Regions from separate parts of the Microvirgula aerodenitrificans DSM 15089 genome, predicted to be linked through region 3. Evidence: predicted binding sites of a transcription regulator. Region 3 holds the regulator's gene; each other region holds the start of a gene.
The links. Region 3 encodes sigma-54, which starts transcription at its own class of promoters, with help from an activator protein. Its sites were predicted from a motif close to CTGGCACGCTTCATGCTT; they were not measured.
Positions count from the first base shown of each region.

Region 1 (4,345 bases), on a different contig from region 3:
GCTGCAGAACGCCGGTTTCATGTGGGTGCCGCTGATCCTGCTGGGGGCCTGGGCCGCCTGGCGCTACGGCAACAATATGGCCGGCGTGCGGCTGACGCCGCGCGACCAGTTGAACGTGATCCGCATCCCGCATACCTGGTATGTGTGCCTGCTGTACATGGGCACCTATGGCACTTTCCTTGGCTTCGCCGCCGCTTTCCCGCTGCTGACCAGTCGCATGTTCCCGCTGGAGGACGTCACCGGCTACCTGTTCGTCGGCCCGATGCTGGCAGCTCTGGCGCGCCCGTTCGGCGGCTGGCTGTCCGACCGGATTGCCGGCAGCGTGGTGACCTGCGGTGCCTATGCGGTAATGGCGCTGTCGCTGGTGGCGCTGCTGCTGACGCTGCCGTCCAGCAGCGACGCGGGGCATTTCACTGCCTTTGTCTGCGTGTCGCTGGTGCTGTTCACCGCGGCCGGGCTGGGCAATGGCTCGTCTTACCAGATGGCGCCGAAAGTGTTCCTGATCGAGGCCGGCCGGCGGGCTGCGCGTGAAGGACTGGACGTGAATACCGCTTATGCGGACGGCAGCCGTGCCGGTACGGCTGCCATGAACGTGTCGTCGGTGATGGCGGCATTCGGCGGTTTTTTCATTCCCAAGACCTTTGGCTGGTCGCTGGCGCTGACCCATGGCGTGGCGCTGGCCGTACTGATTTTTCTGGCCTTCTACCTGGTCGCGCTCGGGGTCTGCATCTGGCAGTACGCCCGGCCGCATGCAGTCGTGCGTGTCTAGCACCGATCCGGCAATGTTGATGTCATTGGGCGTGGCATTGCCTGATGACATCCACGCGCCGGCGCGGTCGTCATCCTGCAAAGCTTGACCGGGGTCAACTCCGGGCTGTCACACGATTGCATCAGTGTTTGCTGATAATGAGAATGTGTCCCATCCCACCTCTTTCTGTCGGAATTGCCATGTCATCGCTTGTTGCGCTTGCCCCCGCCACCCCGGCCGCGGTCTCGGCGCTGAATCTTCCCCGGGACGCAGCGGGCCGCCTGCGCTGTTTCGGTATCGAAACCGGCGCCCATATCCAGGTCGTGCGTCGTGCGGTACTGGGCGGACCGCTGCTGGTCCGTATCGGCTGCACGGACGTGATCCTGCGCCGTGACGTGGCGCGCCAGATCGAGGTGACGCCGCTATGAAGCGCTTCGCCCTGATCGGTCTGCCGAATACCGGCAAGTCCACGCTGTTCAACCGCCTGACCGGGCTGTCGCAACGGGTCGGCAACTGGCCGGGACTGACGGTCGAGATCGCCCGCGCCAAAATCCTGCTTGGCGGCCACATGGTCGACCTGATCGACCTGCCGGGCATCAACGACCTGTCCGGCTATGCCGAGGACGAGGCGGTAGTGCGGCAGATGCTGACCGACAGCGATTTTCACGCCTTCGTCGTCATCCTCAATGCGACCCAGCTCGACCGGCAGCTGCGGCTGGCGCTGCAGCTGCGCGCGACCGGCGTGCCCTTGCTGGTGCTGCTGAACATGTCGGACGAGGCGCGCCAGCTCGGCATCACCGTCGACGAGGCCCGGCTGTCGAAGGAACTGGGCGCGCCGGTGCTGATGACCAGCGCGCGGCGCGGCGAGAACTGGCCGGCCGTGCTGGAGGCGCTGGCCCGGCTGGCCAATGGCAGCGACGAGGCCCGTCATGCGGTGCTGCCGCCGCAACTGGCCGACGAAAGCGACGCCGTCGCCTGGTCGCTGGCGCAGCGTGCGCTGGCCGACGCCACCTTCCATGTGCCGCCCCGGCTGTCCGAAAGCACGACCGAGAAGGTCGATCGCTGGCTGCTGCATCCGTGGCTGGGCCTGCCGCTGTTCTTCGTGCTGATGGCCATTCTGTTCCAGCTGACCTATCTGATCAGTACGCCGATCCAGGACGGGCTGGACGAGGGGCTGGGCGCCCTGCGCGGCGCGGTGCTCGACCCGCTGCTGTCCGGTGCGCCGTCCTGGCTGTCGGGCTTCCTGCTCGACGGGGTCTGGACCGGCATGACCACGGTGCTGACCTTTGCGCCGCTGGTGTTCGTGTTCTTCGTGCTGATGGCGATTGTCGAGGATGCCGGCTACCTGGCCCGCGCCGCCTTCCTGATGGACGCAATGATGAGCCGGCTCGGCCTGGACGGCCGCGGCTTCGTCATGCACCTGATGGGCTTCGGCTGCAATGTGCCGGCCATCATGGGGACGCGCATCATGCGCGACCGCAAGATGCGGCTGCTGTCGATGCTGACCATCCCGTTCTCGGTCTGCTCGGCACGGCTGCAGGTATTCCTGTTCTTCTCCACCACGATGTTCTCGCCGCTGGCCGCGCCGTGGGTGCTGTTCAGCCTGTACCTGGTCAGCTTTGCCGTCGCCATGCTGTCGGCCTGGCTGTTCAAGCGCGGTTTCCACAGTCACGAGCTGTTCGTGCTGGAAATTCCGCCGTACCGGCTGCCGACGCCACGCCATCTGCTGCTGCGTGCCTGGGGTGAAGTGCGGGCGTTCCTGAAGCTGGCATCGACCATGATCCTGATCGGCGTGGTGCTGGTCTGGGCGCTGACCACCTTCCATATCGGGGCGAACGGTCCGACCTTTGCCGAAGCGCTGGGGCACTTCTTCCGGCCGCTGCTGGCACCGATCGGCATCGAGGACCGGCTGGCGGTGGCGCTGATGTTCGGCTTTGTCGCCAAGGAAATCCTGCTCGGTTCGATGGCGGTCATCTATGGCGTGCAGGAGAACAACCTCGGTGACGTGGTCGTCCGCCACATCGACTGGATCTCGGCCTACAGCTTCATGCTGTTCACGCTGATCTATGTGCCGTGCGTCGCCACCGTGGCCGCGATCTACAAGGAGTCGAAGAGTTTCGGCTTCACCACGCTGTCGGTAGCGTGGTCGCTGGGCCTGGCCTGGGTGGTCAGCTTCGTGTTCTACCAGAGCGCGCGACTGCTGGTCGGCTAGCCGCGCGCAGCCCGCGACAGCATGACGCCCGGCGCATCCTGCGCCGGGCGTTGTCGTTCCGGCTCCGCCCGGAAAGCGGGGCGGCAAGATTTGCCGTTGGCACGTCCGGCACTGCGGCATTCGCTGTGCCGGATTTTTGTCGCGTTTGAAAACCCAGCAAAATCAGGGGGCTGGCTGGCCCGATACGCCGGGTTGCATCTGGCACGAAACCTGCTTTAATGTGTCCCGTTCATACTGTCATCGCAGCGGATACCCATGCTCGACAAGATCGCCAAACATTTCGAACTGCAGCAGAAGTCACTCGACCTGCGCGCCAGGCGCAACGAGGTCATTGCTTCGAACATCGCCAACGCCGATACGCCGAACTACAAGGCGGTCGACTTCGACTTCGCCTCGGCACTGAAGGCCGAGCTGGCCGGTACCCAGTCGAGCCTGGGCATGAACCGCACCGATGGCCGCCACCTGAGCGGCAAGCAGACCAGCGGCAGCGACGGCGTGGAAGTGCAGTATCGCCAGGCCGTACAGCCGTCGATTGACGGCAACACCGTGGACATGGACCAGGAGCGCTCCGCCTTCATGGACAACTCCATCCACTATCAGTCCACGCTGACTTTCCTCAACCGTCGGATCAGCGGTCTGTCCGACGCCATCAAGGGTCAATAATCATGTCGCTTAGTCGCGTCCTCGATATCGCCGGCAGCGCGCTGACGGCCCAGTCCAAGCGCCTGAACGTCGTCGCCAGCAACATGGCCAACGCCGACAGTGCGGTGTCCAGCAACGGCGAGCCGTACAAGGCCCGGCGCATCGTGTTCACCCCGATCCCGGTCGACAGCGCCGAACCGAAAATCGCCAAGGTGGCAGTGACCGCAATCGTCGAAGACCAGTCGCCGCCGCGCATGAGCTACGACCCGGGCAACCCGCTGGCCGACAAGAACGGTTACGTGACCATGCCGAACATCAACCCGGTCGAAGAAATGACCGACATGATTTCCGCATCGCGCTCGTACCAGACCAACGTTGAAATGATGAACACGACCAAGCAGCTCTTGCAAAAGACGCTGACCATCGGCCAAGCCTGATCCCGGAGCGAACCCAGATGACCACCGCCGTTACCACCAACCCGTACGACAAGTTCAATACGTCGAGCACGACGACCAAATCCGGTTCCAGCGCGATCCAGGACCAGTTCCTGAAACTGCTGATGGCCCAGCTGCAGTCGCAGGATCCGCTGAACCCGATGGACAACTCGCAGGTTACCAGCCAGATGGCCCAGCTGAGCACGGTCGAAGGGATCGAGAAGCTGAACACCACCATGACCTCGCTGTCGTCGGCCTATGCCGCCAGCCAGAGCTTCGCGGCCGCCGGCATGATCGGTCACGTCGCGC
Region 1 covers NZ_JHVK01000002.1:239,938-244,282, reverse strand. Annotated here, with positions in the region: gene Q352_RS0102945 (MFS transporter) at 1-769, shown strand, start outside; gene Q352_RS23705 (FeoA family protein) at 949-1,176, shown strand; gene feoB (ferrous iron transport protein B) at 1,173-2,960, shown strand; gene flgB (flagellar basal body rod protein FlgB) at 3,216-3,623, shown strand; gene flgC (flagellar basal body rod protein FlgC) at 3,626-4,039, shown strand; gene Q352_RS0102920 (flagellar hook assembly protein FlgD) at 4,057-4,345, shown strand, end outside.
Region 1: the regulator sigma-54 is predicted to act here: its motif matches at 3,159-3,176, upstream of flgB (flagellar basal body rod protein FlgB).

Region 2 (4,345 bases), on a different contig from region 3:
CCGCCAGTCTGGCTGCCTGCGACGCCGACAGCCGCGACGCGCCGGTCTTGTAGTAATGCCGGGCCGCCGCTTCGGCGCCGAACACGCCATTGCCCCACTCGATCACGTTCAGATAGATCTCGAAGATGCGCCGCTTGTCCATCACCGCTTCCAGCATCACGGTGATGATGGCCTCCTCGGCCTTGCGCCACGGCGTGCGTTTGGACGACAGGAACAGGTTCTTCGCCAGTTGCTGGCTGATGGTCGAGCCGCCGGCGACGATGCGGCCCTTCTGCATGTTCTTCTCCCAGGCGGTCTGCATCCCCTCCCAGTCGAACCCCTCGTGGGCAAGGAACTTGGCGTCCTCGCTGGCGACCAGCGCCCGCTTCAGGTTGCTGGAAATGCGGTCGTACGACACCCAGCGATAGCGGATCTCGATATCGGGATTGGTTTCGGCCAGCACGGCCTGCTGTTCGGTCATGAAGGCGGTCGTGGACGGGTTGTTCCACTTCCAGTACAGGATGTGCCCGAACAGCCACAGTTGATACAGCAGGAACACCGCGGCCAGCAGACCGACCAGCTTGAAAAGCAACTTCACGAAAAGCTCCGCAAAAAAGAAAACAGCCGGAAGAACCGGCCCAGACTGCCCACAAACCCCGTCCATTGAAGAACGGACGAGCGAAGCGAGGTTTCCCCGCAGCGGCGGGGACGGAAGAGGCAGGAGTCAATCAGACAGACTGCCGTACTCACGGCAGATCCTGTCAGTCGGGCGTGCACCGACGCCACGGTGACCGTCGGTGCCCACCTTTATCAGCAGTCTGAGCCGGAAGAACCGGCCGTGGGTCGGGCATGTAACGGCGCAGCCGTCAGTCATGCCAGCAAATCGCGAAGGCTGTTCATCACCGGACGTGTCTCCGGCTGCACGCCATGCCAGATCCGGTACGACTCGGCCGCCTGTTCGACCAGCATGCCCAGTCCGTCGGACAGCATACCGGCCCGTTCGGCCTGCGCCCGCGCCAGGAACGGCGTCAGGCCCTTGCCGTACACCATGTCGTAGACCAGCTCGCTGTCGGTCAGCACCCCGTCCGGCAGCGGCGGCAGCGCGCCGCTGAGGCCGGCCGACGTGCCGTTGATGACGATGTCGAAGTGGCGTCCGGCCAGTTGCTCGTACGCACAGACCTCGATCCGGCCCCAGCCGGCGAAGTCGGCCGCAACCTGCTGCGCCTTGTCCAGCGTGCGGTTGACCAGGGTGACGCTGGCCGGCTTCTGCTCCAGCAGCGGCAGCAGCACGCCGCGCACGGCGCCGCCGGCGCCCAGCACCAGCACATTCTTGCCGGCGATGGCGACATCGAGGTTGACGGTGATGTCACGGGTCAGGCCGATACCGTCGGTATTGTCGCCATGGACCTCGCCATCGCGGAAAGTCAGCGTATTGACGGCCCCGGCCGCACGGGCACGCTCGGTCAGGTGCTGCCGCGCCAGCTCATGCGCTTCGAGCTTGAACGGCAGGGTCACGTTCAGTCCGTGGCCGCCGCCGGCGACAAAATCGCGCACGCTGGCGGCAAAGCCGTCCAGCGGCGCCAGCAGGCGTTCATAGGCCAGCGGCACTCCCTGCAGGCGGGCGAACTCGAGGTGGATGTACGGCGACTGGCTGTGCGCAATCGGGTTGCCGATAACGGCGTAGCGTTGGGTCATGATGGTCACTATCGCAAAGGGAAATTCGGAATTCGGTCGCGGGGCGGCTCAGCCCTGCCGCCATGGCAGGCCGCTGACACGCCAGCCGCCAAGGCGGTTGCGCTGGCCCTGCCCGTCAAGCGGGCCCTCGAAGCCGTCGAGGATGTTGTAGGCCTGGTAGCCCAGCCCGGCCGCCAGCGTGGCGGCGGCCACCGAGCGGACCCCGCTGCGGCACAGGAACAGGACCGGCAGGTCTTTCGCCACCGCCGCTTCGAGCTGGCCGGCAAAGGCCGGATTGGGCTGCATGCCGGGCCAGGTCCTGAATTCGATGCCGGTCGCGGACGGCGGCATGCCGACAAAGCTCCACTCGGCAGCGCTGCGCACGTCGACCAGGCGCGCGGCGCCCAGTTCGACCAGTCGCCAGGCCTCCGCCGGGGTCACCTCACCGGCATAGGCGCTGCCCGCTTCGCGTCCGCGTGTCGCGGCCCGGGCCAGAATTGTGTCAATTGTGTCGTCCATCGCGAAGCCAGCAAGCCGGGTGTCATGTTCGGGCGATTATAGTAGCAGCGAATGCACGGACAATGACAAGGCTTGTCCGGCAGTCGCCGGACGGTCCAAACCGGTGCATGCCCGTCAGCAATGCACCTGTTTTGTGCCACCGCACGGCAAATTGCACGCTTATGGTGCATCATGCCATTGAGCGAGCCGGACGGGACGGCGTCCAGTCCCCGGGAATGCCGCGACAGCGGGCATGGCACAGTTTCTGCTATGTCTTCTGCCAGCTATCCGGTGCGCCCGGACCTCAACTTGAACGACTCGTAACACCTGAACACTTTGGGAGATTTGTATGGCGGCTGCCGACGTTAAGAAACTGATCGAGGATAACGACGTAAAGTTCGTTGACCTGCGCTTTACCGACACCAAGGGCAAGGAACAGCACGTCACCATCCCGGCGCACGTCCTGACCGAAGATGCCGAAGCCTGGTTCGAGCACGGCCATGCGTTCGATGGCTCGTCCATCGCCGGCTGGAAGGGTATCCAGGCCTCCGACATGCTGCTGATCGCCGACCCGGCGACGGCCTTCATCGACCCGTTCTACGACGAACCGACGGTGTTCATGACCTGCGACGTGGTCGATCCGGCCGACGGCAAGGGCTACGACCGCTGCCCGCGTTCGATCGCCAAGCGCGCTGAAGCCTACCTGAAGGCCAGCGGCATCGGCGATGTCGCCTTCTTCGGTCCGGAACCGGAATTCTTCGTGTTCGACAGCATCACCTGGCACGCCGACATGTCCGGCTGCCACGTGAAGATCAACTCGGAAGAAGCCGCCTGGTCGTCCGCCGATCCGCTCGACGGCGCCAACACCGGCCACCGTCCGCGCGTCAAGGGCGGCTACTTCCCGGTCCCGCCGGTCGACAGCTTCCAGGACATGCGCTCGCAAATGTGCCTGGTGCTGGAAGAACTCGGCGTGCCGGTCGAAGTGCACCACCACGAAGTGGCGACCGCCGGCCAGTGTGAAATCGGCACCCGCTTCAGCACGCTGACCCAGCGCGCCGACTGGACCCAGATCACCAAGTACGTGGTGCAGAACGTCGCCCACAGCTTCGGCAAGACCGCCACCTTCATGCCGAAGCCGATCTGCGGCGACAACGGCTCGGGCATGCACGTTCACCAGTCGATCTGGAAAGACGGCGTGAACCTGTTCGCCGGTGACGGCTATGCCGGCCTGTCCGACTTCGCGCTGTACTACATCGGCGGCATCATCAAGCACGCCAAGGCGCTGAACGCGATCACCAACCCGGGCACCAACTCGTACAAGCGCCTCGTGCCGCATTACGAAGCCCCGGTGAAGCTCGCCTACTCGGCCCGCAACCGTTCGGCCTCGATCCGCATTCCGCACGTGGCCAGCCCGAAGGCCCGCCGCATCGAAGCGCGCTTCCCGGACCCTTCGGCCAACCCGTACCTGTGCTTCGCCGCGCTGATGATGGCCGGCCTGGACGGCGTGCAGAACAAGATCCACCCGGGCGAACCGGCCAGCAAGAACCTGTACGACCTGCCGCCGGAAGAAGACAAGCTGATCCCGACCGTCTGCGCGTCGCTGGACGAAGCGCTGGGCGAGCTCGACAAGGACCGCGACTTCCTGACCCGTGGCGGCGTGTTCAGCAACGAGTGGATCGATGCCTTCATCGAACTCAAGATGCAGGAAGTCAACCGCATCCGCATGACGCCGCACCCGGTCGAGTTCGACGAGTACTACAGCCTGTAAGGGCCTGGCAGGGCGGGCACCGGAACACCGGGAGCCCGCCCGGCTGATACGGGGGACTGTCACACGACAGTCCCCCGGTTTTTTTGCACGGCCGGGCACCGACGTTCACCGTGGCGCGGTGCACGCCGGCTGACAGGATCTGCCCCGCTTCCGTCCCCGCCGCCGCGGGGAAACCCCGCTTCGCCCGTCCGTTCGACGTGGTCACTTTTTTCAGTCTTTTCCGACCCGGTCGATGGCGTATCATCGGCAGCATGACTCTGCGCCCCGCCCTTCCGCTGCTGGCTGCGCTGCTGGCGCTGCCGGTAACCGCCGCGCCCGTGCCGGTGGACGGCACGACGCCATACCCGACGCCGCCCGACATCCGGCTCTCGCGCCCGGTGCCGACCGCGCCGTATGCGCCGCCGTCCCGCTTCGGCACCATCGCAC
Region 2 covers NZ_JHVK01000001.1:53,665-58,009, reverse strand. Annotated here, with positions in the region: gene mtgA (monofunctional biosynthetic peptidoglycan transglycosylase) at 1-577, opposite strand, end outside; gene aroE (shikimate dehydrogenase) at 850-1,674, opposite strand; gene Q352_RS0100315 (rhodanese-like domain-containing protein) at 1,723-2,172, opposite strand; gene glnA (type I glutamate--ammonia ligase) at 2,501-3,919, shown strand; gene Q352_RS0100305 (hypothetical protein) at 4,171-4,345, shown strand, end outside.
Region 2: the regulator sigma-54 is predicted to act here: its motif matches at 2,405-2,422, upstream of glnA (type I glutamate--ammonia ligase).

Region 3 (4,345 bases):
TCGCGCCAGGTAGATGCGCATCACGTCCATCAGGTACGGCGAGGCCTGGCTCGAGGCGATCAGCGGCACGCGCTGGTGTTCGCAGGCGGCCTTCAGTGCGGCCGGAACCGGCTGGCCGTTGGCGACGATGATGGCCGACATCGGCAGCCGGAACAGCTGCTCCAGCGCTTCGCGGGCCGCGTCCTGTCCCAGCTGGTTCAGGTAGTCGCATTCGGCGACGCCGAGCACCTGCAGGCTGTTCGGGTGGATCAGGTTCAGGTGGCCGACCAGGGCCAGGGTTGGCCGCTGGTCGTCGGTGCCGATCAGGTTGTCGATGCCGGACGAGCCGGCGACCCAGTTCAGATTGAGTTTCTGCCGGTTGTCCTGATAAAGCTTCCTGACCGTGATGCTAGGCATGGCTGTCCTGCTGGGTGGTCAGAAGCTGGAACAGGGTCTGGGCATCCGGTGCGGCGGCCAGCGCTTCGCGCAGCTGGCGGCGGCTGAACATCTGTGCGAGTTCCGACAGTACCTGCAGATGCAGGTCGGTTGCCTGCTCGGGCACCAGCAGCACGAACAGCAGGCTGACCGGCTTGCCATCGGGCGAGTCGAACGGAATCGGGGATTTCAGGCGGATGAAGCAGCCGGCGACGTCCTTGAGCCCCTTGGCGCGACCGTGCGGGATGGCAACCCCGTGACCGAGTCCGGTGGAGCCGAGTTTTTCCCGGGCGAACAGGCTGTCGAAAACGGTGCTGCGGGCAATGCCGTAGGCGTTCTCGAACAGGATGCCGACATGCTCGAACACGCGTTTCTTGCTGCTGACGTCGAGATCGACGAGCAGGTGGTCGGTGCTGGGCAGGATCTTTGCGATCAGACTCATGGTCGTCAACGAGTACGAGTAATCAAAACGGGGCCATTCTAGCCGGTTACGGCGGGAGCGTCTGCCGCATTAGTGGGCACCCCGGCCGGTCTGCACCAGCAAAGGGCAGACCGGCAGCGGAATGCCTGTGCCGGCACCCCTCCGGGCGCGAGGGCCCGCAATCAAACGGGGGGACTGCCGTTTCCGGCAGTCCCCCCCTTTCAGTCAGGCCTGAGCCAGCGGCACGACGACCGCGGGCGCTTGCCCTTGTGAGTCTTCTTCAGGCTCAGGCTTCGGAGCCGGCGGACAGCTCCTGTGCCTTGTGCGCCTTGTCCGAGAAGTGATCCGTACTCTTCTCCTTGTGCTTCAGCACCTGTCTGTCCAGCTTGTCGGCAACCAGGTCAATGGCCGCATACATGTCGGCTGCGACTTCCTCGACGTGGATGTCCTTGCCCTTCAGGTGAACGTCGACCGTCACTTTCTGGTCGAGTTTCTCGACCGAGAGGGCGACGTTGACGGCAATGACGTTATCGACGTGGCGGGTGATGCGGTCGATTTTTTCCGACAGGTAGTCGCGCAGGCTCGGAGTGACTTCGAGATGGACGCCGGTGATGTTCAGGTTCATACCCTAACTCCTTCTGGTGGGCTGGCGTATCCATGTTGCTGGATACGCAGGGGGCGCGCCTTGACGCGCGTTAAATCGTTTTCCGCTGGTTTACCGGTGGTATCAGCAATGCCTCGCGATACTTGGCGACGGTGCGGCGGGCAACCTGGATGCCCTCGTCACCGAGCCGTTCGGCCAGCACGCTGTCCGACAGCGGTTTGTGCGGGTCTTCGTCGGCAATCAGCTTGCGCAACCGCGCCTTGATGGCGGTAGCCGAGCATTCGCCGCCGGAATCGGTGTCCAGCGCCGTGCCGAAGAAGTACTTGAGTTCGAACACGCCACGCGGACAGATCAGATACTTGCTGCTGGTCACGCGGGAGATGGTCGACTCGTGCAATCCCAATTCGTCGGCGACGTCGCGCAGCACCATGGGGCGCATTGCGACTTCACCCTGATCAAAGAACGCCTGCTGTCGCTCGACGATGACCTGCGACACTCTGAGTATAGTGTCGGCCCGCTGTTCGATGTTGCGGATCAGCCACTTGGCTTCCTGCAGCCGGCCGGACAATTGTCCGGCCTCGCCGCGGTGCCGGCTGAGCATCTGCGCGTACAGCTGATTTACTTTCAATTTGGGCTGAGTCGCAGGATTCAAGAGGGGCAGCCAGATTCCGTTGCGATCGCGACGGACCAGCACGTCGGCCATCACGTAGTGGGTGTCGCCGCTGCCGAAACCGGCGGCCGGACGCGGGTTCAGCGAGGCGATCAGCGCCTGGGCCTGCCGGATCGATTCGTCGTCGGCGCCGGTGGCGCGGCGCAGCCGGGTGAAGTCGCGGTTGGCGAGCAGCGGCAGGTGGTGGCGGACGATGTCCTGCGCCAGCGGCCTGGCCGGCGACTCGGGCCGGGCCGCCAGTTGCAGCAGCAGCGATTCGGTCAGATCGCGCGAGGCGACACCGGCCGGCTCGAACTGCTGGACCAGGGTCAGCGCCACGGTCAGCTCGTCGGGATCGATCTCCAGTTCCGCCGGCAGATGGACGGCAAGCTCTTCCAGCGGGCAGGGCAGGTAGCCGTCGTCGTCCAGTTCCTCGATGATGACCATCGCCATTGCCCGGTCGCGGACCGACAGCGGCAGCTCGGCCAGTTGCGCCAGCAGATGCTCGCGCAGCGTGGTGGCCCGGGTCAGGTTCTGGTGCGGGTCCCAGTCGTCGTCTTCGTCGCTGCCGTTGCGGCCGTAGCTGGACCAGTCGTTGACCAGGTTCAGGTCGGTGGCGCTGTCGTCGTTGCCGCCGGCCCCGTCCTGCTGCTGCGGTGGCTCACGCGGCTCGTCATGGCCGTTGATGGCAATCTCGCCGGCATCGCTGACTTCCGCGCCGTTTTCGTCACGGCCCTCGTCGCGCTCCAGCAGCGGATTGTCGGCGATGAACTGTTCCACTTCCTGTTGCAAGTCCAGCGTCGAGAGCTGCAGCAGCCGGATCGACTGTTGCAGTTGGGGCGTAAGGGTCAGTTGCTGACCCAGCTTGAGCTGGAGGCTTTGCTTCATGGCCGCTGTCTAGAGGTGGAAATGCTCGCCCAGGTAGACGCGGCGGACATTTTCGTCCTCGACCAGCGCCTGGGGCTTGCCGGCGGCAAGTACGCTGCCGGCATTGATAATGTAAGCCCGATCGCAGATGCGCAGGGTTTCGCGAACATTGTGATCGGTGATCAGTACGCCGATGCCGCGCTCCTTCAGGTAGGAGATGATCTTCTGGATATCGATGACGGCAATCGGGTCAACGCCGGCAAACGGTTCGTCCAGCAGGATGAAACGCGGGCGCATGGCCAGCGCGCGGGCGATTTCCACCCGGCGGCGCTCGCCGCCGGACAGCGACAGCGCCGGGTTGTCGCGCAGGTGGGCGATGTTCAGATCGTCGAGCAGCAGCTCCAGTTCTTCCTGGATCTTCGCCCCTTTCAGTCCGGTCAGCTCGAGCACGGCGAGAATGTTTTCCTCAACCGTGAGCTTGCGGAAGATCGAGGCTTCCTGCGGCAGATAGCCGATGCCGAGCCGGGCACGCTGGTGGATGGCCAGATGGCTGGCATCGATATCGTCGATATGGATGTCGCCGGCATCGGCCGGCACCAGGCCGACGATCATGTAGAAACTGGTTGTCTTGCCGGCACCATTCGGACCGAGCAGACCGACGACCTCACCGCTGTTGATTTCCAGCGAGACATCCTGGACCACCGTGCGCTTCTTGTAGCGCTTCTGCAGGTGGCGGACGCTGAGGCGACTGGTGGCTTGCGTCATTTATTGGCGCCTTCCTTCTTTTCACGCGGCTGGATCACCACGGTGACACGGCCCTTGCCGCCCTTCATTGCCTGGCCATGGGCATCGCTGCGGGTGCCGGTGGCCTGGAATTGCTGGGTCTTGCCGTCGTAGATGATCACATTGCCGGTGACGACGTCGCCACCGCGCTGAACTCTGCCGTTGTCATAGATTGTAACCAGTTGCTTGGCGTTGTCGTAGTCAATGCGCTGGCCCTTGCCGTTGATCCACTCGACCTTGCCGTCGCTGTCAGGGTCGAGGCGCTGGCGGAAGGTGGCCGGGTTGCCGATGGCGGTGCCGTACTGGTTGCCGGCCTTGTCCTGGTTCACCGTCAGTTTGGCGGCGGTCAGCTTCGATGTGCCCTGGGTCAGGATCACATTGCCTTCGTAGACGGTCACGCCCTTCTGCTGGTCGAGACTGGCCTGGTCGGCTTCGATATTGATCGGTTTGCTGCGGTCGGCCTTTTCGGCATGGGCGGCGAGGGCGCTGCAGACGATCAGGGCACCTGCGGCGAGGCGGAAGGAATTATTCGGATTTCGGCGGAGCATAAGTCATCCTGACGCGCGATTTGAGTTTGTATTGTTGGGTGGCATCGGCGTAGTGGAAA
Region 3 covers NZ_KK211072.1:31,770-36,114, forward strand. Annotated here, with positions in the region: gene hprK (HPr(Ser) kinase/phosphatase) at 1-396, opposite strand, end outside; gene ptsN (PTS IIA-like nitrogen regulatory protein PtsN) at 389-856, opposite strand; gene hpf (ribosome hibernation-promoting factor, HPF/YfiA family) at 1,122-1,460, opposite strand; gene Q352_RS0118185 (RNA polymerase factor sigma-54) at 1,531-2,976, opposite strand; gene lptB (LPS export ABC transporter ATP-binding protein) at 2,986-3,720, opposite strand; gene lptA (lipopolysaccharide transport periplasmic protein LptA) at 3,717-4,286, opposite strand; gene lptC (LPS export ABC transporter periplasmic protein LptC) at 4,264-4,345, opposite strand, start outside.